One region of the Streptomyces sp. NPDC026673 genome, then DNA from elsewhere that is predicted to be linked to it. Evidence: riboswitches for the same ligand, from Rfam matches in the RefSeq annotation. Region 1 holds a riboswitch; each other region holds the start of a gene.
What was found. A riboswitch is a leader RNA that binds a small molecule or an ion and turns the genes downstream of it on or off. The one in region 1 is predicted to bind cobalamin.

Region 1 (5,782 bases):
CGATCATGTGCTGCTCGCCGGGGGAGAGCTTGGCGAGGTCGGCGACGTCGGAGTGGAGGTCGACCTCCTCCACGGTCCAGGTGTTCTTGATGGCGTCGCGGTAGCGCTCGTAGAAGTCCGGGTAGCGCATCGGACGCAGGGTCAGCTCGAAGCCCGGGTCGAGCAGGTTCTTGGTGGAGCTCATTACTGGCAGGCCTCGCAGGACTCGGGGTTCTCAAGGGAGCAGGCGATCGCGTCCGCGTCGGGCGTCGCCTGCACGGGGATCGGGGCCGCCGCGCGGGCGGACTGCGCGATGCGCGTGGCCGGGCGGGAGCGCAGGTAGTACGTCGTCTTCAGGCCCTGCTTCCAGGCGTACGCGTACATCGAGCTGAGCTTGCCGATGGTGGGCGAGGCCATGAAGAGGTTGAGCGACTGGCTCTGGTCGAGGTACGGGGTGCGGGCCGCGGCCATGTCGATCAGGGCGCGCTGCGGGATCTCCCAGGCGGTGCGGTACAGCTCGCGGACGTCCGCGGGGATCCAGTTGAAGCCCTCGACGGAGCCGTTGGACTCGCGCAGCGCGTCACGGGTCTGCGTGTCCCAGACGCCGAGCTTCTTCAGGTCGGCCACGAGGTAGGAGTTGACCTGCAGGAACTCACCGCTCAGCGTCTCGCGCTTGAAGAGGTTGGAGACCTGCGGCTCGATGCACTCGTACACGCCCGCGATCGAGGCGATCGTGGCGGTCGGGGCGATCGCCAGCAGCAGCGAGTTGCGCATGCCGGTGGCGGCGACGCGGGCACGCAGCGCCTCCCAGCGCTCGGGCCAGTTCTCCTCGGTGTCGTAGTGGTCCGGGTGCAGCACGCCGCGGGCGGCGCGGGTCTGCGACCAGGCCGGGTGCGGGCCGTGGCGCTCGGCGAGGTCGCAGGAGGCCTCGTACGCGGCGAGCATGATGCGCTCGGCGATCTTCGTGGAGAGCGCCTTGGCCTCGGCGGAGTCGAAGGGCAGCCGGAGCTTGAAGAAGACGTCCTGCAGGCCCATCGCGCCCAGGCCGACCGGGCGCCAGCGCTCGTTGGAGGCGGCGGCCTGGGAGGTGGGGTAGAAGTTGATGTCCACGACGCGGTCGAGGAAGGTGACGGCGGTGCGGACGGTGGCGTCCAGCCGCTCCCAGTCGATGGCTTGCTCCCCGACGCCGCCGTCCTCGACGACGAACGCGCCCAGGTTGACCGAGCCGAGGTTGCAGACCGCGGTCTCGCCGTCGTCGGTGACCTCCAGGATCTCCGTGCAGAGGTTGGAGGAGTGGATGACGCGGCCGGGCTCGGCGGTCTGGTTGGCGGTGCGGTTGGAGGCGTCCTTGAAGGTCATCCAGCCGTTGCCGGTCTGCGCCAGGGTGCGCATCATGCGGCCGTACAGCTCGCGCGCCGGAATGGTCCTGCGGGCCAGCCCCGATGCCTCGGCCTTGCGGTAGGCGGCGTCGAACTCCTCGCCCCACAGGTCGACCAGCTCGGGCACGTCGGCGGGGGAGAAGAGCGACCACGGGGCATCGGCGTCGACGCGGCGCATGAACTCGTCCGGGATCCAGTGGGCCAGGTTGAGGTTGTGGGTGCGGCGCGCCTCCTCACCGGTGTTGTCGCGCAGCTCCAGGAACTCCTCGATGTCCGCGTGCCAGGTCTCCAGGTAGACGCAGGCCGCGCCCTTGCGGCGGCCGCCCTGGTTGACGGCGGCGACGGAGGCGTCGAGGGTGCGCAGGAACGGGACGATGCCGTTGGAGTGGCCGTTGGTGCCGCGGATCAGCGAACCGCGGGAGCGGATCCGGGAGTAGGACAGGCCGATGCCGCCGGCGTGCTTCGACAGCCGCGCCACCTGGTGGTAGCGGTCGTAGATGGAGTCCAGCTCGTCCAGCGGGGAGTCCAGCAGGTAGCAGGAGGACATCTGCGGGTGCCGGGTGCCGGAGTTGAAGAGTGTGGGTGAACTGGGCAGGTAGTCCAGCCGGCTCATCAGGCCGTAGAGCGCCTCGACCTCGTCCACGGAGCGGACGGAGTGGTCCTCGGCCAGGCCGCCGGCCACACGGAGCATGAAGTGCTGCGGGGTCTCGATGACCTGGCGGGTGATCGGGTGGCGCAGCAGGTAGCGGCTGTGCAGGGTGCGCAGGCCGAAGTAGCCGAAGCGGTCGTCGGCGCCGCCGGCGAGCGCCCCGTCGACGAGCGCGTCCAGACGCGCGGCGTGCTCGGCCACGAACGCGGCGGTGCCGTCGGCGATCAGGCCCTCGCGGTGGCCCACCGCGATCGACGCGGAGAACGAGACCGCGCCCTGGCCGGCCGCCTCGTCGGCGATGGCGAGGGTGAGCAGACGGGCGGCGAGCCGCGAGTACTGCGGGTCCTCCGCGATCAGCCCGGCGGCGGCCTCGGTGGCCAGCGCCCGCAGTTCCGCCTCGTCCGCCGCCGCGCTGCGGCCCCGCAGGGCGGCGGCGGCGACCCGGCCGGGGTCGGTGTCGGGGAGGTCTGCGGTCAGTTCCGTCAGAACGCGCAGCAGCTCGGCTCCGGTTGAGGCGGGTTCCGATGCGGTGGCGGGTGCGGCGGGCGCGATGGTCACGTGTGCTCTCTCCCTCGTACGGCGGCGACGCGGAGGAGCGACGGTGCGCACGCAGGGCAGGGCAGGGCATGCCGCGGCGCGTCCGCCGGCCCAACCCGCGAGGCCCGGACACTTCACCGTCCGGGCGGCGTGCCGGACGGTGCCGTCGGCAGGTACTCGGACTCGCGGGCATGCCTCAAGGCATCCGCACACCGTTGCGGGGCAGTCCCGGATTCCCACCGGCTTCCCCTGCGGCGACAGCGGAGTTGAGCATACATCTAGTGGCGCCCGTCCGTGACGCCACCAGATGTTGTGTCGATGCGGTTACAGAGCGACGGGTTCGGGCGTGCCGGTCGCGGCCGCGCCGGCTTCGGCGACGCGGCGACCGCGCGCCACCGGCTCACCCGCGGGGCGGACACCAGCCCGCAGCCGTACCGCCGTACCCTCCGCCGCCCGGAGCCGGCCCGTACGGCACGACGACGGGCCGCCGCCCCGTCCCAGGGCGGCGGCCGTGATCCGTGGCCGGAGCGGCGGTCAGTGACCGGCGCCCACCGGCAGGTCCTTCCGGACGCCCGGGTCGTCGGCGTCCGCGGTGAAGTCGCCCTCGGCGGTCTCGTCCACGCCCTCGGGGGCCTTGAGGGCCTTGAGGACGAAGGTGAGGACGACGGTGACCACCACGTTGAGCACGAAGGCGGTCAGGCCGATGTAGCCGATCTGCCCGATCACCGGGATGGTGTCGGAGGAGCCGCCGAAGTGCTTCTGTGCCGGGCTCGCGACGCCGTACGCCACCCAGGTGCCGTAGATCATGCCGACCGCCCAGCCGGCCAGCAGTGCCCAGCGGTGGAACCAGCGCGTGAACAGGCCGCCGACCAGGGCGGGGAACGTCTGCAGGATCCAGATGCCGCCGAGCAGCTGGAAGTTGATCGCGACCGTCTTGTCCATGGTGAGGACGAAGACCAGGGCGCCGACCTTGACCAGCAGCGAGACCACCTTGGAGACCTGGGTCTCCTGTGCGGGGGTGGCGTCCGGCTTGAGGAAGTCCTTGTAGATGTTGCGGGTGAAGAGGTTCGCCGCGGCGATCGACATGATCGCGGCCGGCACCAGCGCACCGATGCCGATCGCGGCGAAGGCCACGCCCGCGAACCAGGACGGGAACATGTTCTCGAACAGCTGCGGGATCGCCAGCTGGCCGTTGTAACCCTTGACCCCGGCCCCGACGCCGCTGGCCAGCGCCATGAAGCCGAGCATCGCCAGCAGGCCCAGCATCAGCGAGTACAGCGGCAGCACGGTGGTGTTGCGGCGGATGACGTCACGGCTGCGGCTGGAGAGCACGGCGGTGATGGAGTGCGGGTACATGAACAGCGCCAGCGCCGAGCCCAGCGCCAGGGTGCCGTAGGCCCACTGGGCGGTGTCGCCCGGTGCCAGGGATCCGCGGGGCTTGCCCGTGGCCGGGTTGATCTGGGAGTAGGCGTCGCCGGCCTTGGCGAAGATGTCGTCGAAGCCGCCCAGCTTGATCGGGATGTAGATGATCGCCACCGCGATGACGATGTAGATCAGCGTGTCCTTGACGAACGCGATCAGCGCCGGCGCCCGCAGGCCGGAGGAGTAGGTGTACGCCGCCAGGACACCGAAGGCGATCAGCAGCGGCAGGTCCTTGATGAACCAGTTGGACGACTCGCCGCCGCCCACGCCCATCACGTCGAGGACGGCCTGGATGCCGACCAGTTGCAGCGCGATGTACGGCATGGTGGCCAGGATGCCGGTGACCGCGACGGCCAGCGACAGGCCCTTGGAGCCGAACCGCCCACGCACGAAGTCCGAGGTGGTGACGTAGCCGTGCTTGTGCGAGACCGACCACAGGCGGGGCAGGAAGGTGAAGATCAGGGGATAGACCAGGATCGTGTACGGCACGGCGAAGAAGCCGGCCGCGCCCGCCGCGTAGACCGCCGCCGGCACCGCCACGAAGGTGTAGGCCGTGTACAGGTCGCCGCCCAGCAGGAACCAGGTGATCCAGCTGCCGAAGCTGCGGCCGCCCAGGCCCCACTCGTCGAGGTGCAGGGCGTTCTCGGCTCTGCGCCAGCGCGCGGCCAGGAAGCCCAGGACCGTGACGACCAGGAAGAAGAAGATGAAGACGGCGAGCGCGACGCCGTTGACTCCGTCCTTCACTTCGCCACCTCCTTCCGTGCCCGCTCCTCACGGCGGACCATGACGTACGCGGCGTACGTCAGTCCGGAGGACAGGAACACCCACAGCATCTGGTACCAGTAGAAGAACGGGATGCCGATGAACTCCGGGGTCAGCTTGGCGTACGAGCCGACCCAGAGCATGGCGACGAAGGGGATGACGAGGCAGACACCGGCGATCACCCGGGTGGGGGTGACCACCGGTGGCCGGCCGGAGGTTCCGGATGGTTCGGACATTGCTACGGCTCCGTCCTGATCTCTTACTCCTGTGTAATGCGCAGGCAATCTAGGTCAGGACGGCAGGCGCGTCACTACCCGCCCGCATTGCGGTATGGAAACGATCTACCGGGCCGGGAACCTCGCGATGGTCAGGGTCGTTGCAGGCGCGCGACGAACTTGTAGCGGTCGCCGCGGTAGACCGAGCGCACCCACTCCACCGGCTCGCCGCCGGTGTCGATCGAGTGCCGGGACAGCAGCAGCATCGGCAGCCCGACGTCCGTGCCCAGCAGGCCCGCCTCGCGCGGGGTGGCGAGCGAGGTCTCGATGGTCTCCTCCGCCTCGGCCAGGCGGACGTCGTAGACCTCGGCGAGCGCGGTGTAGAGCGAGGTGTACTTCGCCAGGCTGCGGCGCAGCGCCGGGAAGCGCTTGGCCGACAGGTGGGTGGTCTCGATGGCCATCGGCTCGCCGTTCGCCAGGCGCAGGCGCTCGATGCGCAGCACGCGGCCGCCGGCCTTCATGTCGAGCAGCTCGGCCAGCCGGTCGTCGGCGGTGATGTAGCCGATGTCCAGCAGCTGGGAGGTCGGCTCCAGACCCTGGGCGCGCATGTCCTCGGTGTACGAGGTGAGTTGCAGCGCCTGGGAGACCTTGGGCTTGGCGACGAAGGTGCCCTTGCCCTGGATGCGCTCCAGCCGACCCTCGACCACCAGTTCCTGCAGCGCCTGCCGCACGGTGGTGCGCGAGGTGTCGAACTCGGCGGCCAGGGTGCGCTCCGGCGGAACCGGGGAGCCGGGGGGCATCGTCTGCGTCAGTTCCAGCAGATGCCGCTTGAGGCCGTA
Region 2 (5,782 bases), on a different contig from region 1:
ACGACCACGGCGACGCCGGCCTCGTACAGGGCGCCGGGCAGCGACTTGAGCAGCCGGGTGGGGTTGGCCAGGGCGTTGGCGGCACCGAGACACGCCAGGAGCGTGGCCAGCCGCATGCCCTCCCGGAAGGCGAACCACAGCCCCTCGGCGGTGACCCGGCCGCCCAGGCGTACGCCCTGCGCCCAGTGGGGCAGCGGTACTTCGGGCAGGGTCAGCACGGTGTGCGTGCCGGGGATCGGGGAGCCGAGGACGACGGCGAAGACGAGCCGGATGGCGAGGACGAGCAGGCCGAGCCGGAGGAAGGCGGCGTACGACCGCGACCAGGGCGCGTCCGGTACGCGGCAGACGGCCACGACGTACCCGGCGACGGCGGCCAGCAGTGCGAGCAGTGCCGGGTTCGTCGTCCGGGACGCGGCCGTCGCGAGCCCCAGTGCCCACAGCCACCACGCCCCCGCGTGCGGCCCCCGCGCCCGGCCCGCCGCCCGCGGGCCGCCCGCGCCGGCCTGCCCGGTGCGTTCCGGCCGCCGCAGCAGCGCCCGCAAACGGCCGGAGCCGTCCCCGCCTTCGGTGCCGCGGCGGAGGCCGTTCGTGCCGCCCGGGGTGTCGTCCCGCCGGGTGCGTGCCGTCGCGTCGGCGAGGTGGCCAGGGGCGGGCGAAGGCGTTGCCCGTACGTCCGCCGCGTCGCCGCTGCGGGGGGTGACGGCCGGACGGGTGGGCGCCGCGCCCTCGGTGGTGGGGGCGGCCGCGGTGGCCGATCCGTCGCGGCGCCGTATCGCTGTCCGGCGGTCGGGAGGGGTGTCCGGTACCTGCGCGGCGGTCGTGCCGGCCGTGCGCGGTTCGCCGGGGGTGTCACCGGACGGGAGGACCGACCGCCGCCGCGGCCGGGGTGGTGCGTCGGCGCCGGTACTGCGGGCGGCGGGGGTGGCCGAGCCGTTCCCGGTGCGCGGGCGCAGCCGCGGGAACAGGGCGAGGGCCCGCAGGGGGCGGGCCAGGGTCGCACCGGAGGTCATGGGCGGTCGTTCCGGCGGCGGCGGACCTGCCAGGCGGCGGCCGCGGCGACGGCCAGGACGGCGGCCGCGGCGCCGTACGTGCCGAGCGCCGGGCCGGAGGAGGGGGCGGGGGCGGGGGGCGCGGCGTCGTCGGCGACCTGCTCGCCGCAGCCCGTGGCGGGGTAGCCGGTGATGGCGCAGACGAGGCCCGCGGAGTTGTAGCGCAGCGGGGCCGCGACGGCGGCCAGGGCGTCGGCGGAGGTGGCGTCGGAGGGGACGCGGGCGCAGGCGGTGCGGGCGGCCGGGGCGTCGGCGGCGGTGCCGAAGTCGAGCAGCAGCGCGACGCGCTTGGTGCCGGGCCGGGCCGGGGTCCCGTCGCAGACGGCGGCGAAGCGGGCCGCTCCCCGGGGGCGGGCGGCCGAGTCGGCGTCGGGGCTGACGCCGAAGCGCCAGCCCTCGACGCTGCCGTCGGCGGGGCGGCTGAGGGCGGGGCCGGTCTGGGCGTACGTCCAGTCGCCGGTGGCCGTGTCACGCTGCCAGAACGACCAGTACCGGTAGCTGGCCGCCTGCGCGGGTGTCGCGACGAGGGCGGCCAGCAGGGCTGTCAGGAGTGCCGCCGCCGTGAGGGGCGGCCGCCTCACAGCCGGTGCTTCCGGCCGGCGAGCAGCACCCCGATGCCGATGCCGGCGACCAGGCAGGCGCCGACGATCCACCACACCGAACTGCCGCCCGAGGACTCGGGCTTCTGCTGCGCGACCGGGCCGAGGGCGCTGAGCCGCGTGATGTGGTCCCGCATGGGGTTGCCGGTGGCGTACGCGGCGAGGGCGAGCTGGGCGAGGGCGGTGGGGTTGTCCTTGGCCCAGGCGTCGGAGTTGGCGGCGAGCCATTTGTAGCCGCCCTTGGCGGCGTCGAGGTGCCCGCCGGCGGCGAGGGCGACGACGGCGTCGGCGGTGGTGCCGAAGTCGGGGTTCTTCTGGTCGGAGCCCGGGGTGACGGCGTCGAAGTGGCTGCCGCCCGCGGTGAGCTGACGGGCGAGCCAGGCGGCGCCCGCGTCGGAGGCTCCGCCGCCGCACTCGTCGCGCACCGGGGTGTCGCGGCCGGGGGCCTCGACCACGAAGCCCGCGCCTTCGGCGCCGCGCACGGCGTCCGCGGTGGCCTTGGCGTTGGCCGCGAGGGCCCCGGACTTGGGGTCGGGCTGGTAGGCGAAGGCGCCGCCGTCCTTCTTGCCGCAGGCCAGTTGGAGGGAGCGCAGCGCGTCGTAGGGCGACTGGCCGTCGGTGGTCACGGACTTGACGTCGGTCTTCGCGGCCTTGAGGCCGCCGATGACGACGGCCGTGGAGTCGGCGTCGGAGGCGCCGCCGGGGTTGTAGGACCAGCCGCCGTCGCGGTTCTGCACCTTGGCCAGCCAGTCGGCGGCGCGCTTGACGGCGAAGTCCTGCCCGTGGGCGGCGAGCGCCTGCACGGCGATGCCGGTGGCGTTGGTGTCCTCGGTCTTCGGGTCGCACGGCACCGTCGGGTCGGGACGGTAGGAGGCGAAGCCGCCGTCCGCGCACTGCTGCTTGGCGAGCCACTCCACCGCGTCCCCGGCCGGGTCCGTGTCGGCCGCGTGGAGTGCCAGCAGCGCGTACGACTGGCGCCAGACGCCGTCGTACGTGGGGTCGCCGTCCCCGTACAGCGCGGCGGGTGCCGCCGCGGGCGACGGCGAGGGCGACGCGGCTATGAGGAGCGTGCTGAAGGCGGCCAGGGCGGCCGCGGCGGTGCGGCGCAGGTGCATCGGGTGGTGCCTTTCGGGTGAGCGGTCGCGCAGACGGATGCGGGCGCGCGGTCACGGCACCGGGCTCCGGCTCCGTGTACCTCGACGGAAGAGCCGCTCCCGTCCGCGCGGGTGCTCCGGCTGGGCCCTCCCCGGACGGGGACGGCTCACGGTTGCGGGTCAGCGCCGGATTCGCACCGGCTTCCCCCACTCGGACGTGATTGGACTTGGTGTGTCGACCACACCTTAGCCGGGACCGCGCGCCGTGCCGTGCCCGGCCGTGTGCGGTCTGGCTCACACCGGCGGCTCCACGGCCACCTGCGAGGCCGTGCGGACAGGCGGGGTGGCGGTCGTGTGCCGACGGCTCTCGCCCGGCGGCGTTGTCGTCGGTCGCCGCGGTCCCCCGCGGCCCTTCGGGCCCGGGAGGTGTCCCCACCGCCGCGTCTCCCTTCTCCGCCTCGCCGGGCTCGGCGTTCGACCCGCTCCTTGCTCCACCCCGCCTGTCCGCGCGGGCTCACACCGCGGTGTAGGCGACCGGGTCCGATCCCGGGACGGGCTCGGCGTGCCCGAGCTTGACCAGGCGGCGCAGGTGCGCCTCGGCCTCGGCGACGGCGATGTTCCGGGAGGGGAAGGGGATCTGCTCCCAGGGGCGGTTCCACTGCATGGCCTCGGCCAGCTGCCACGGGGTGCGCGGGGCCTCGGCGATCAGGGCGCGGAGCGATGCGAGGCGGTCGGCGTGGTGGTCCAGCAGCTCGCGCACGCGGGCGCCGGCGTCGGTGAAGGGGTGCTTGTGGGCGGGCAGCACCTCGGCGGGGTCGAGCCGGGCGACGCGTTCCAGGGAGTCGAGGTAGTCGCCCAGGGGGTCGCCGACGGTCGCGTCGTCGGGGTCCTCGTACAGGCCGATGTGGGGTGAGATCCCGGGCAGCAGGTGGTCGCCGGAGAAGAGGCGGCGTCCGTCCTCCTCGAAGAGGCAGACGTGGCCGGGGGTGTGGCCCGGGGTCCAGATCGCGCGGATGGCGCGCCCGGCCAGCGGCACCCGCTCGCCGGGGACGATCTCGCGGTCGGGGAGGGCGGGCCGCAGGCCCGGTACGGGCCGGGCGCGGCGCTCGGCGCGCACCGCCCGCAGCGGGGCGAGGTGTTCCTCGGGGGCGCCGGCGGCGGCGAGTTTCGCGGCGAGGTAGTCCAGCCAGAGCCCCGGTTCCGCGCGGCGGGCCCGGCGGACGATCGCGGTGTCGGCGGCGTGCATGGCGATCCAGGCGCCGGAGGCCTCGCGGACCCGGCCGGACAGGCCGTGGTGGTCGGGGTGGTGGTGGGTGATGAGGACGCCGTGGATGTCGGTCGGGGAGGTGCCGAGCGCGGTGAGACCGTCGGCGAGGGCGTCGTAGGAGGCCGGGTCGTCCCAGCCGGTGTCGACCAGGACGGGGCCGCGGTCGGTGTCGACGACGTAGACCAGGGTGTGGCCCAGGGGGTTGTCGGGGATCGGGACCGGGATGCTCCAGATGCCGTCGCCGTGCTCCATGAGGTCCCCTCTCCGCAGCGTCGCATGCATTGCCCACCATAACTAGAACTGGTATCAGTTCTGAAGCAGAGTCACTTTCTGACGAGGCATCAGCCAGAGGCGGGACGGGACAGGCATGGACGGGAACGGGATCGTCGAACACGGACAGCTCTTCATCGGCGGGGAGTTGGTGGACCCGCTCGGCACCGCCACGATCGAGGTCGTCTCCCCCCACACCGAGCAGGTCTTCGCGCGGGTGCCGCACGCCTCCCGCGAGGACGTCGACCGGGCGGTGGCCGCCGCCCGCCGGGCCTTCGACGAGGGCCCGTGGCCGCGCGCCACCCTCGACGAGCGCATCGCGGTCGTCACACGCATCAAGGACGCGATCGCCGTGCGCCACGACGAGATCGCCCGCGTCATCAGCTCCCAGAACGGCTCGCCCTACTCCTGGAGCGTGCTCGCGCAGGCGCTCGGCGCGATGATGGTGTGGGACGCCGCGATCACCGTCGCGCGCGACTTCACCTGGGAGGAACGGCGCGCCGGAGTGCTCGGCCCGATCCTCGTACGCCGTGAGCCCGCCGGCGTCGTCGCGGCCGTCGTGCCGTGGAACGTCCCGCAGTTCACCGCCGCCGCCAAGCTCGCCCCCGCGCTGCTCGCCGGATGCTCCGTGATCCTCAAGCCGTCACCGGAGTCGCCGCTCGACGCCTACGTGCTCGGCGAGATCGCCGCCGAGGCGGGGCTGCCCGAGGGCGTGCTGTCGATCCTGCCCGCCGACCGCGAGGTCAGCGAGTACCTGGTCGGCCACCCCGGCGTCGACAAGGTCTCCTTCACCGGGTCGGTCGCGGCCGGCAAGCGCGTCATGGAGGTCGCCTCCCGCAACCTCACCCGCGTGACGCTGGAACTCGGCGGCAAGTCCGCCGCGCTGGTCCTGCCCGACGCCGACCTGGACACCGCCGTACCCGGCATCGTCTCGGCCGCCTGGATGAACAACGGCCAGGCCTGCGTCGCCCAGACCCGCATCCTCGCCCCGCGCTCGCGCTACGACGAGACCTCCGAGCGCCTCGCGGCCGCCGCCTCCGCGCTCGTCGTCGGCGACCCCCTCGACCCCGCCACGCAGGTCGGCCCGCTGGTCGCCCGCCGCCAGCAGCAGCGCTCCCTGGACTACATCGCCCTCGGCCAGCAGGAGGGGGCCAAGGTCCTCACCGGCGGCGGCCGCCCGCAGGCGCAGCCCACCGGCTGGTACGTCGAGCCCACCCTCTTCGGCGACGTGTCCAACTCCATGCGGATCGCCCGCGAGGAGATCTTCGGCCCGGTCATCTGCCTGCTGCCGTACGAGGACGAGGCCGAGGCCGTCCGCATCGCCAACGACTCCGACTACGGCCTGTCCGGCAGCGTGTGGACCGGCGACGTCGAGCACGGCATCGACATCGCGCGCCGGGTGCGCACCGGCACCTTCAACGTCAACACCTTCAGCCTCGACATGCTCGGCCCCTTCGGCGGCTACAAGAACTCCGGGCTCGGGCGGGAGTTCGGCCCCGAGGG
Region 3 (5,782 bases), on a different contig from region 1:
GACGAGCCGCAGCCCCCACAGCCGCCCAGAAGCTTAACCGATCGTTTCAGAGTGACGTACGGGAGTCGTCGGAGGCAGATGCCGCTGCGGGCGAGGGCCAAAAGGCTCCGGTGGAGGTCCGCCCGATGTTCGTCACGGATCCGGAGGCGCTCGGCAACGGGTCGGGGTCGGCCCTCGGCGACGATGGCCACGAAGACCAGGTGTGGCGTGGCGATGTCGGTGGCTCTCATGATGTGGGCGAGGGTGACCACGGAATCAGCCGGGGCCAAGGACGCCGCCGACCCGCCCTCGATGTCCCGGAGGAACCGCGCCCCGGCGCGGGACCCGGGCAACGGGCAGGTCGGGCGCGGGTGCCCCGGGACAGGCACCCGCGCCCTCGTCCTGGGTCAGGCGCCCCAGCGCAGGGCGATCGTGTCGCCGACGTTGATCACCTTGCCGCGGGTGGCGGCGGCGAAGGAGGAGCCGTCGACGCTGACCTTCCAGGTGTTGGAGCCGCTGTTGGCCTTGCCGTTGACCGCGGTGATGGTGCCCGTGCCCGAGGTCGGCGTGACGGAGGTGACGCACCCGGAAGGCGTGGCCGCGGTCGAGGCCGCGTCCACGACCGCACCCAGTGTCGTGGTGGTGCCGGTCGGGGTGAGCGCCACGGAGCACACCTTGAGGTTGCCCGCTCCGTCGTCGACGGTCAGCGCCAGCTTGCCGGCGGTGCCGGAGGTGAAGGAGGCCTGGCTCACCCACTGCGGCGCGCCGACCGTGGTGGGCACGGGCGGAGCCGCGGTGAAGCCGCCGCCCGCCACGGCGCGGAGGCCGTCGATCGACGCGTACGCCTGCGGGGACGTGTCGCTCGGGAGGTACTTGAATCCTCCCCCGGGGTTGAACTGCTGGGAGATGAGGAAGTCGACCGGGGTCTTGCCCATGGAGGTGAGGAAGTCGCCGGTCTGCGGGTTGATGCCGCAGGCGTTCAGGCCGGAGACGGCCCAGCCGTTGGAGTCGGTGTTGACGCCGAACATGGCGTTGAAGGCGCCGCTGTTCGCGACGAGCTTGCTCTTGAGGAACGCCTTGGCCTGCACGATGTCGGTGTCGGTGGCGGGCACCCCGGAGACGCACAGGGCGGCCATGGCCGCGCCGGTCATGTCGATGTCGCTGGTCGCGGCGAGCTGGCTGGGGTTGCCCTCGGCCTTGCTGTAGTTCCAGCCGCCGTCGTTGTGCTGGTTGGCACGGATGCGGGTGACGATCGCGTCCCGCAGGGCCTGGGGTATGCGCGCCGCGCCGGACGGGGTCTTGGCTCCACCCAGTGCCAGCGCCGCGAAGACGGTGCCGTTGAAGTTGGCCGACGGGCCGAAGTAGCCGGCCTCCGCGGTCTGCCAGTAGCCGTAGATGTCGGCGATCAGGTTGCGCGAGGCGCTGACGCGGGCCGGGTCGATCCCTGCTGCGTAGGCGTTGAGCGTCGCCCGCTCGTAGTCGGTCACGACCGGGGAGGCGGAGGGCCAGGTCGTCGTGGAGAGCAGGGTCCGGTAGACGGTTCTGGCGTTCTTGCTGGTGTCGCCGCCCGGGGTGACGTCGACGGCGGCGGTGCCGGCCGCCGCGAAGGCACTGAAAGCCCACTCGTTGGACAGGCCCGAGCCGGCGTACGAACCGTCGGCGGCCTGCAGGGTCTTGAGGTAGGCGACGCCGTTCGCCTTCGAGGTGGCGATCTGCGCCGGGGTGGACGTCGCCAGCGCCGGCTGCGCGGTGAGGACGAACGCCCCCAGCGCGGCGGCCGCGGTGAGCGCCGGGCGGCGGAAGGACGTGGCAAGGGACATGGCCTGCTCCTGGGGTGAGGGACGCCGGCCGTCCCCGGTGCCGGGCCCTCGCGACGCGAGGTGGGAGCAGCGGGCGTGGCCGCCGTCCGGGACGCGTGGATCGGCTTCCGAGGGTGCATCACCGCCTGGGCATTCGGGCTCGGAACGGCCCCCGCCGTCCCACACCGCTGCGCGTCAGCCCCGGATTCGCACCGGATTCCCCCACACGGCAGCGCAGGACGCTACCCGACACCGGTCGCACCCGCCACCCCTGCCCAAGTAGGGGCTCAGTAGGCGCCCTTGACGCTGGATTCACTGACGTGCTGCAATCCGGCTGATACGCAATGTTGTTCCAGGGGAAGCCGGTCGAAGTCCGGCGCTGACCCGCAACCGTAGGCCCGGCACCGTCCGGGCGAGCCGGAATGCCTGGAGCGTGTTCTTCAGCGACAGACGCCGTCGTGGACTGCGGCGTGGTTCGACCGGTCTTTCCCGGCAGCGGCCTGCCCGCGCGGTGGAGGCCCCTCAACCACACCCGTTCCGTGCCGGGACGATGACGAGGGGCCGTGGTGGGGACCGACAGTCGAAGAGACGGACGGGCGGGGGCGCGGTGGACACGGCGTCTGCCGGCCTTGATGGCCACCCTGTTCCTGCTGGTGGGCGCCGGGGTGACGTTTCTCACCGTCCCATCGGCGGCGGCCGGTCCGGTGGGCGAGTGCACCGCCACGAAGGGAGCCGTCGTCGCCGTCGACTTCGGACCGTTCGGCGGCACAGTGGAGCGCGGCTGCGACCTCACCCCCACAACCGGCTACGAACTGCTTCACGAGGGAGGGTTCACCACCGCGGGCACCGAGCACGACGGGCCGGCCTTCATCTGCCGCATCGGCCGCGACTCGTTCAACTCGGGGACGCAGTACCCGACACCGGACAAGGAAGCCTGTCTCCTGACTCCTCCGGCCACCGCGTACTGGTCGTACTGGGTCGCCTCGCCCGGCCAGGACGACTGGAGCTACAGCCAGTTCGGCGCCATGACCCGCGAGCTTCACGACGGCGACGTCGACGCCTGGGTCTACGGCGGCACCGACATCGGCGGCACCACCGGCAAGCCCTCCTTCAGCCCCGACGACGTCCGCGCGGGCGGCGGAGGCGGGCCGACGGACCCGACCGGCGAGCCCACCGGTGAGCCCGGCGACGTCGACCTCGACGCGGCCGCGACGTGGCTGAGAGGCAAGCTGACCGACGGCGAGCGCATCGTCGACGACGGCGCCGAGACCCCCAACTTCCTTCTGACGACCGAAACGGCGTACGCACTGGCCGCCGCCGACGTCAGGAGCGAGACCGTCGACAAGATCACGGCGTTCCTCACCGCCCACACCGACGACTACGCCTACGCGGCCGGCAAAGACGAGGCCCCCGACGCCACCGCCGCGGCGCGTCTGGCGCTCCTGGCCGAGATCACCGGCGGCGACCCGGCGGACTTCGGCGGCCACGACCTGACCGGCGACCTCGAAGACAACGTCTGCGCGGCCGGTCCCGAGTCCGGCGAGCCCACCCCCGGCTGCACCGCCAAGGGCGACTTCCGGAACGCCACCTACACCGACGGCCAGGCCCTGTCGGCGCTGGCCCTGCTGCGCGCGGGCGTCACTCCCCCGGCCGGCACGGTGGACCGGCTGACCCAGGTCCAGTGCCGGGACGGCGGCGTCACCAGCATCCTCATCCGGCCCGGTGAGTTCTGCGACGGCGACCCGGCCACCACCGGACTCGTCGCCCTGGTCCTGAACAAGGCCGGCGGCCACGAGGACGCCGTCGCCAAGGCCCGCGCCTACCTGAAGAAGGCCCAGCGCGGGGACGGCTCGTTCCCGGGCTACACCGGCGCCACCACGGGCAGCATCGCCGCGACCGCCTGGGCCTCGCAGGCCCTGCGTTCCCTCGGCGACACCGGCCGTGCCGACACGGCGGTCGCGTGGCTGTCCCGGCAGCAACTCGGCGACGGCGGCTTCGGCTTCGAGGAGGGCGCCACCGACGCGTCCCTTTATCCGACGCCGCCCGCGGTCGCCGCCGGGGCCCGTACGAGCCTCGTCGACCTCACCGCGAAGAGCGACGAGCCGACGGACCCGCCCACCTCGCCCACGCCGACCGGCGGCCCCGGCACCCCCGCCGGGGACGGACCCGACCTGAAGAAGGGCGTCGCCTACCTCACCAGCGACGGGAACCTGAAGCAGGGCCACTACTACACCGCGGGACCCGGCTCCGAACGCGCCGACTTCGGCCTGACCATCGACGGCGCCTACGCGCTGGCCGCCACCGGCCTGGACAACGCCGCGCTGCGCGGCATCGTCGACTTCCTCGACAAGGGCGGCAAGGACGGCGAGGGCCGCACCCTCCAGGACTGGACCGGCGCCGGAACCCCGTACGCGGGCGGCGGATCGATCGGCAAGGCCGCGCTCCTGGCCGAGTCCGTCGGCCGGGACCCGCGCGACTTCGGCGGCGAGGACCTCATCGCCGCCCTGGACAAGGCGGTCTGCGCGAAGCCGAGCACCGCCCCGGACACCTCCTGCCCCGCCAAGGGCGCCTACACCTACGCCCCTTCGGTGTTCTCCCAGTCACTGGCGATCATGGCGCAGCTGCGCGCCGGCGAGAAGTCCGCGGCCGAGGACCCGATCGCGTACCTGGAGAGCCTCCAGCAGGACAACGGCGCCTGGCCGAGCCTGATCCCGTCCACGAACGACTCCGACGTGGACTCCACCGCGATCGCCGCCATGGCCCTTGACCTGGCCGGCGGCGACAGCGCGGACAAGGCCGTCGACAAGGCCCTGGCCTGGATCGCCTCCAGGCAACTGCCCGACGGCGGCTTCCCGGGCGCCGCGGGGAACTCCGTGAACTCGGCCGCGCTGGCCGTGCAGGGACTGTCCCTGGACGCCCCCGCCTACACCGACGAGATCGCCGAGGCACGGCGATTCCTGGCCTCGCAGCAGAACGACGACGGCGGCTTCAACGTCGCCAAGGACGGTCAGCGCGGCTCGGACCTGCGGGCCTCCACCCAGGCCGTGGGCGGCACGACCGGAATCTCCTTCGGCGCGCTGAACCGCAGCCTCGACGGCACGTCCCCGCAGCCCACTCCGAGCGGGAGTTCGAGCCCGCCGGTCATCATCACGCCGGACGGCAGCGGGGGTACCGGAGGCCCGGACGGCGGCGATGGTGCCCTGGCCTCCACCGGCGTCCAGGTGAGCCTGCTCGCGGCGCTCGCCGCGGGCCTGGTCCTGGCCGGCTGGCGCGCTGTCGTCGTGGCCCGGCGCCGCGCGGACGCGGGAGTGCGGCGATGACCCTGACCGCACTGACCCGCGCGCTCCTCCGGGGCGCTGCGGCAATCGGCCTGACGATCGCCGCGTTCGGCTCGACCACCGCCCCCGCGGCCGCCGACCCCCAGGCCATGGGACGCTGCACCACCACCTCGGGGGCGGTCCTCGCGGTCGACTTCAGCCACTGGGGCGGACCGATCCTCCGCTCCTGCGGCACCACGCCGACCACCGGCTACGAACTGCTCAACCAGGGCGGCTGGCGCACCACCGGCACCGGGCACGACGGACCCGCCTTCATCTGCCGGATCGGCTACAGCGGCTACAAGAACGGCACGCAGTACCCGACGGCGCGGGAGGACAACTGCGTCCTGACCCCGCCCGCGTCGGCGTACTGGTCGTACTGGCACGCCGACCGCGGGGAGAACGACTGGGAGTACAGCCAGCTCGGCGCCATGCTCTACAAGCCCAAGCCCGGCAGCGTCGACCTGTGGATCTTCGGTGGCACGAACATCGAGGGCACCGAGGGCCGGCCCACCGTCACCCCCGACCAGCTGCGGGCTCACAACACCAAGCCGCAGGGCGGAGGCAAACCGGCCTCCACCGCCAAGGCCCCCACCCTGCCGCCGGGCACCGACACCGGCCCCGCCCCCGCAACCACGAAGGCGAAGCCGCCCAAGGCCACGCCCACGAAAACCACGCACAAACCCA
Region 4 (5,782 bases), on a different contig from region 1:
GCGCGTGGTCAGCCCGTCCTGCGGCACCACACTCGGCTGTCCCTGCGGCATTACGCGGCCCTCCGTACATCCCGTACCAGTGCCGCGACGCTGTCCGCTCGCAGCTCGTCCAACGTCACCGCGGCGCCCTGCAGTTCGCGGGCCAGCTCGCCCGCGAGCCCCAGCCGCACCGGCCCGGACTCGCAGTCGACGACGACCGAGGCGGTGCCCCCGGCCGCCAGCAGCCGCGCGGCGCGCGCCGCCGTGCGCACCGGCTCGGGGCCCCCGGTCGCCCGGCCGTCGGTGACGACCACCAGCAGCGGGCGGCGCGAGGCGTCCCGCAGCCGCTCCACGCGCAGCACGTCGTGCGCCTTGAGCAGCCCGGCGGCCAGCGGGGTGCGGCCGCCGGTGGGCAGCTTCTCCAGACGTGCCGCGCCCGCGTCGACCGACGAGGTCGGCGGCAGCGCCAGCTCCGCCGACGCGCCCCGGAAGGTGATCAGGCCGACCTTGTCGCGCCGCTGGTAGGCGTCGAGCAGCAGCGACAGCACCGCGCCCTTGACCGCGCTCATGCGCTGCCGTGCGGCCATCGAGCCGGAGGCGTCGACGACGAAGAGCACCAGGTTGCCCTCGCGGCCCTCCCGCACCGCCTCGCGCAGGTCGTCCCGGCGGATCACCAGGCCAGGTCCGCCGCGCCCGCGCGCCCGCTGGTGCGGGGCGGCGGCGTGCACGGTGGCGGCCAGGTGCAGCTTGGACAGGCTGCCCTGGGGCCGCCGGGCGCCGGTCGTCCTGCCGTGCGCGGTACGGGCGCGGGAGCGGCGGCCCGCGGCACCCTCGCCGAGACCGGGCACGGTCAGGGTGCGGGCCTTGAACGGCTCGGCCGCCGGCACCGCGGCGCGTTCCCCGCCGCCCGGGGCGGCGTCCGTGCCCTCCGCCTGGGGTCCGGACTCCGCCGGCTCCCTGGGCGGGGCGATGTCCGGGGCGCCGTCGTCACCCTGCGGCGGACGGCCGCCCCGGTCGGGGCCGCCGCCGTCCGGGCCGGGGTCCGGGTCCGGGTCGTCGTCCTGGCCGCGGTTGGCCTCCAGGGTCTCGTCGAGCTTGTCCTCGTCCAGGCCCGGCGCGTCGAAGGGGTTGCGGCGGCGCCGGTGCGGCAGCGCCAGCAGCGCGGCCTGCCGTACGTCGGCGTCGGTGACGTCGGTGCGTCCGGCCCAGGCGGCCAGGGCGGTCGCCGTGCGCGCCATGACGATGTCCGCGCGCATCCCGTCCACCTCGAAGGCCGCGCAGGTGGCCGCGATCTGACGGAGCGCGCCGTCGCCGAGCGAGACCGACGGCAGCAGCGCCCGCGCCGCCGCGATCCGCTCCCGCACCGCCCGCTCCTCCGCCTGCCAGGCGGCGGCGAAGCCCGCCGGGTCCGCGTCGTAGGCCAGGCGCCGCCGGACGACCTCCACCCGCTCGTCGGTCTCCCGTGAGGCCGCGACCTCCACGGTGAGTCCGAAGCGGTCCAGCAACTGCGGCCGCAACTCGCCCTCTTCGGGGTTCATCGTGCCGACGAGGAGGAAGCGCGCCGCGTGGCGTACGGAGACGCCCTCGCGCTCGACGTAGGACGCGCCCATGGCGGCGGCGTCCAGCAGCAGGTCCACCAGGTGGTCGTGGAGCAGGTTGACCTCGTCCACGTACAGCACGCCGCGGTGCGCGTCGGCCAGCAGCCCCGGCTCGAAGGCCTTCACGCCCTCCGCCAGGGCCCGTTCGATGTCCAGCGCCCCGACCAGGCGGTCCTCGGAGGCGCCGACCGGCAGCTCCACCATCCGTGCCGCACGGCTCTCCGCGCCGGCGTCGGGGCCGTGCGGTCCGTCCGGGCACGCCGGGTCCGGCGCCGCCGGATCGCAGCCGAAGCGGCAGCCGGGCACCACGTCCACGGGCGGCAGCAGCGCCGACAGCGCCCGGACGGCCGTCGACTTGGCGGTCCCCTTCTCGCCGCGCACCAGGACACCGCCCACCGCGGGGCTGACCGCGTTCAGCAGCAGCGCCAGCCGCAGGTCCGCCATCCCGACGATCGCGGTGAAGGGGTAAGGGGTGCTCACGCGGCCTCCTGGGTCGAACGGTCGTTGCTGCGGTGCTCACGGGCGGCCCGGCTCCGGGTCCGCGGCGGGGCGCTCACGGCGCCCCCGGGGCCACGAAGGGCAGCCCCGCCGGGGGGCCCTGCTCGATGAGGCGGAGCAGGGCGCCGGTGTCGGCGTGCTCCTCGATCAGATCGCCCAGCCGGTCCAGCTGCTCCTCGCGGAGCGCGCCGAAGGCGGTGCCGGGGGCGGGGACGAAGCGCCGCCCCGCGGCCTGCGCGACGCGGCGCAGGAAGGCACGGCGGAAACCGTCGCTCTCCAGCGAGCCGTGCCAGTGGGTGCCCCAGACCGCGCCGGTGCGGCAGCCGTCCAGGAAGGGCTCGTCGCCGCCGCGGACGTCGGCGACGCCGTGGTGGATCTCGTACCCCTCGACGGGCTCGCCGTACGCCTTCCCCGAAGGCCGGGCCAGGGTCTTCTCCACGGCGAAGCGGACCCGCACCGGCAGCAGGCCGAGCCCGGCGACCGTGCCCGCCCGCGACTCGACGTCGTCCTCGATCGTCTCGGCGAGCATCTGGAAGCCGCCGCAGATCCCCAGCACCGGGCGCCCCTCGGCGGCCCGGCGGACGAGGGCGTCGGCCAGGCCGCGCCGCCGCAGCCACTCCAGGGCCTTGACCGTGCCGCGCGTGCCGGGCAGGACGACGAGGTCGGCGTCGGCCAGTTCCTCGGGCCGGTCGACGAAGCGGACGACGACGCCCGGCTCGGCGGCGAGGGCGTCCACGTCGGTGAAGTTCGACATCAGCGGCACCGCCGCCACGGCGACCCGCAGGATGTCCTCGCCGTGCGGCGGCGCCGTGTCCGACTCGCGGACGGTGCCGCGCAGCGACATCCGCAGCCCGTCCTCCTCGTCGATGCCGAGGCCGTGCCGGAACGGCAGCACCCCGTAGAAGCGGCGCCCGGTCAGCCCGCTCAGCATCTCCAGACCGGGCTCCAGCAGGGACACGTCGCCGCGGAACTTGTTGACCAGGTAGCCGCAGACCAGCTCCTGGTCCTCGGGGCTCAGCAGTGCCGTCGTCCCGAAGAACGAGGCGAACACCCCGCCCCGGTCGATGTCGCCGACGACGATCACCGGGAGCCGGGCGGCCCGCGCCAGGCCCATGTTGACGATGTCGCCCTGCCGCAGGTTGATCTCGGCGGGGCTGCCCGCGCCCTCGCAGATCACCGCGTCGTACCGGCCGCGCAGCTCCTCCAGGCAGCCGGTGACGGTCTCCAGCAGCTCCGCGCGGCTCCCGTTGTGGTAGCCGCGCGCGCTCATCTCTCCCACCGGGCGCCCCATCAGGACCACCTGGCTGGTGCGGTCCCCGCCGGGCTTCAGCAGCACCGGGTTCATCAGCGCCGAGGGCTCCACACGCGCGGCCTGCGCCTGCATCGCCTGGGCGCGGCCGATCTCGGCGCCCTCGCGGGTCACATACGAGTTCAGCGACATGTTCTGCGCCTTGAACGGCGCCACGGACACGCCCTGCCGCGTCAGCCACCGGCAGATCCCCGCCGTGACGACGCTCTTGCCGGCGTCCGACGTCGTTCCGGCGACCAGCAGACCCCCGCCCCTCATGCGTTCCTCCTCCGGGCGACCGCGCCCCACGCCAGGCGCCCGCCCACCGCGACCGCCAGCGCCAGCGCGCCGACCCGCCGCGACAACCGCGCCGCCCGTTCGATGTCCCGTACCTCCACCGCCCGGTTCCCCGCCCCCAGCACGGGCCGGTGCTCCACCCGCCCGCCATAGGCAAGCGTCCCCCCCAGGCGCACGCCCAACGCCCCCGCGAACGAAGCCTCCACCGGCCCCGCGTTCGGGCTGGGATGCCGGGCCCCGTCGCCGCGCCAGGCCCGCCAGGCACCCCGGGGGTCGGGCCCGGCCAGCACCGCGAGCGCGGCGGTCAGCCGGGCACCGGGATAGCCGGCCACGTCGTCCAGCCGGGCCGCCGCCCAGCCGAACCGCCGGTGCCTCGGCGACTTGTGACCCACCATCGCGTCGAGGGTGTTCACCGCCCGGAAGCCCACCAGCCCGGGGACGCCGCCCAGCGCGCCCCACACGAGGGCGCCGACGACGGCGTCCGAGGTGTTCTCCGCGACGGACTCCACGACCGCCCGCGCCAACTCCGCCTCGTCCAGCGCCTGCGGGTCGCGCCCGCACAGATGGGGCAGCCTCGCGCGCGCCGCCGCGGTGTCCCCCGCGGACAGGGCGGCGCCGATCGTGCGCGCCTCCCGTACCAGCGAGGTCCCGCCGAGCACGGCCCAGGTCGCAGCCGCCGTCAGGACGACGGAGGCGGGGGCGGAGCGGCGCACCGCGCGCTGCAGACCGGCCGCGGCCGCCACCGCGCCGCCGGCGCACAGCGCCGTGTGGAGGGCGCCCCTGCCGCGGTGGTCGGCCCACAACGCGCGCTCGAGGCCGGCGGCGGCACTTCCGAACGCCGCCACGGGGTGGCCGCGACGCGGGTCGGCGAGGACGAGGTCGGCGAACCAGCCCAGGGCGGCACCGGTGGCGAACGCGCACGGCGCCGCGGCGCCGCTGTCGGGTGAACGGCCGGAGCCGCGCATCACAGGAGTCCTCACTCAGGGTCCGCGCCCTGGTTCGACGTGACCGGCGACGAGAGTCTCCTGGCTCCCGGATCGGCGGCACCCCCGGCCTTCCAGCCCCTCGTTCGGGCCGTGGCCATGGGCGGGGGTCCGCTCCCCGGTGACAGTGGCGGGACCGCGCCGGATTCGCACCGGACTTCCTCTCCTGCCGCCGTTTGGCGGTTCCGATACCACCACGCCCCGCTGCGGCCCGTCAACTCACCGCGACGGCCTGTGGAAAAGAAGAAACCCCAGCTCACGGCCGGAGAGCCGGGAGCTGAGGTCAACTTCACACGGTGCCGCGCGAGGTCGCGGGGCGTGGAGCCGGGGCCGGACCGTCAGGAGACGATCAGGAAGATCCCGTACGCCACGGCCGCCGCGCACAGCGCGAAGCACAGGTAGGCGCCGGAGCGGGCCAGGGCGGTCGGGCCGCCGGCGGAGGCGGTGCCCGCCTCGCCGGTGGCCGTGGCGCGCTTGGACAGGCCCACGATGCCGAGGGTGAACAGGCCGACGAGTCCGACGGTCACGGCGAGACTGACGCCGAAGACGGAGCCGAGGGCAGCCCAGTCGATGTGCATGGTGCTGGTTCCTTCCGGGGCCGGTGCGGCGCCGCCGTCAGGCGGAGGCCTTGGCGGGGTCGACGTCGGCGGCGGTGGCGGTCAGGCCCGCGGGCGGCGGGATCACTGCGGCGATGGCCGTGGTGATGACGCCCGGCTCCTCGGCGTCGTCGTGGCCGTCGTTGACGTTGGTGTGGTCGACGGGCTTGCGGCGGGAGGCGAGCCAGATCGCGGTGCACGCGGCGAGCGCCAGGACGGCGACCGTCGCGACGCCCCAGTCACCCTGGTCGGCCAGGAGCGCGGCGCCCGCGGCGACCAGGCCGGCGGCCGGCAGGGTCAGCCCCCACGCGACGAACATCCGGCCCGCGGTGCTCCAGCGGACGACACCGCCCTTGCGGCCGACGCCGGCACCCATGACGGCGCCGGAGCAGACCTGCGTGGTGGAGAGCGAGAAGCCGAGGTGCGAGGAGGCCAGGATGACGGTCGCGGCGCCGGTCTGGGCGGCGAAGCCCTGCGGCGGCTGGATGTCGGTGATGCCCTTGCCCATGGTGCGGATGATCCGCCAGCCACCGATGAAGGTGC

Region 2: it holds a riboswitch for cobalamin, as region 1 does, so the genes downstream of both, AB0F62_RS27730 (prenyltransferase/squalene oxidase repeat-containing protein) here and AB0F62_RS16110 (ribonucleoside-diphosphate reductase subunit alpha) in region 1, are expected to answer to the same signal.
Region 3: it holds a riboswitch for cobalamin, as region 1 does, so the genes downstream of both, AB0F62_RS39185 (prenyltransferase/squalene oxidase repeat-containing protein) here and AB0F62_RS16110 (ribonucleoside-diphosphate reductase subunit alpha) in region 1, are expected to answer to the same signal.
Region 4: it holds a riboswitch for cobalamin, as region 1 does, so the genes downstream of both, AB0F62_RS12120 (cobalamin biosynthesis protein) here and AB0F62_RS16110 (ribonucleoside-diphosphate reductase subunit alpha) in region 1, are expected to answer to the same signal.

The regions. Positions count from the first base shown of each region.
Region 1 covers NZ_JBEZXR010000019.1:82,459-88,240, forward strand. The annotation lists gene AB0F62_RS16105 (ribonucleotide-diphosphate reductase subunit beta) at 1-184, opposite strand, end outside; gene AB0F62_RS16110 (ribonucleoside-diphosphate reductase subunit alpha) at 184-2,565, opposite strand; cobalamin riboswitch at 2,695-2,864, opposite strand; gene mctP (monocarboxylate uptake permease MctP) at 3,079-4,710, opposite strand; gene AB0F62_RS16120 (DUF3311 domain-containing protein) at 4,707-4,964, opposite strand; gene AB0F62_RS16125 (GntR family transcriptional regulator) at 5,096-5,782, opposite strand, start outside.
Region 2 covers NZ_JBEZXR010000047.1:46,709-52,490, reverse strand. The annotation lists gene AB0F62_RS27740 (CbiQ family ECF transporter T component) at 1-440, opposite strand, end outside; gene AB0F62_RS27735 (SCO2322 family protein) at 1,007-1,630, opposite strand; gene AB0F62_RS27730 (prenyltransferase/squalene oxidase repeat-containing protein) at 1,627-2,763, opposite strand; cobalamin riboswitch at 2,852-2,978, opposite strand; gene AB0F62_RS27725 (MBL fold metallo-hydrolase) at 3,257-4,261, opposite strand; gene AB0F62_RS27720 (aldehyde dehydrogenase) at 4,377-5,782, shown strand, end outside.
Region 3 covers NZ_JBEZXR010000107.1:12,823-18,604, reverse strand. The annotation lists gene AB0F62_RS39190 (prenyltransferase/squalene oxidase repeat-containing protein) at 387-1,799, opposite strand; cobalamin riboswitch at 1,927-2,001, opposite strand; cobalamin riboswitch at 2,083-2,227, shown strand; gene AB0F62_RS39185 (prenyltransferase/squalene oxidase repeat-containing protein) at 2,411-5,098, shown strand; gene AB0F62_RS39180 (hypothetical protein) at 5,095-5,782, shown strand, end outside.
Region 4 covers NZ_JBEZXR010000012.1:61,457-67,238, reverse strand. The annotation lists gene cobO (cob(I)yrinic acid a,c-diamide adenosyltransferase) at 1-51, opposite strand, end outside; gene AB0F62_RS12130 (putative cobaltochelatase) at 51-2,057, opposite strand; gene AB0F62_RS12125 (cobyric acid synthase) at 2,131-3,642, opposite strand; gene AB0F62_RS12120 (cobalamin biosynthesis protein) at 3,639-4,625, opposite strand; cobalamin riboswitch at 4,679-4,808, opposite strand; gene AB0F62_RS12115 (hypothetical protein) at 4,982-5,221, opposite strand; gene AB0F62_RS12110 (inorganic phosphate transporter) at 5,259-5,782, opposite strand, start outside.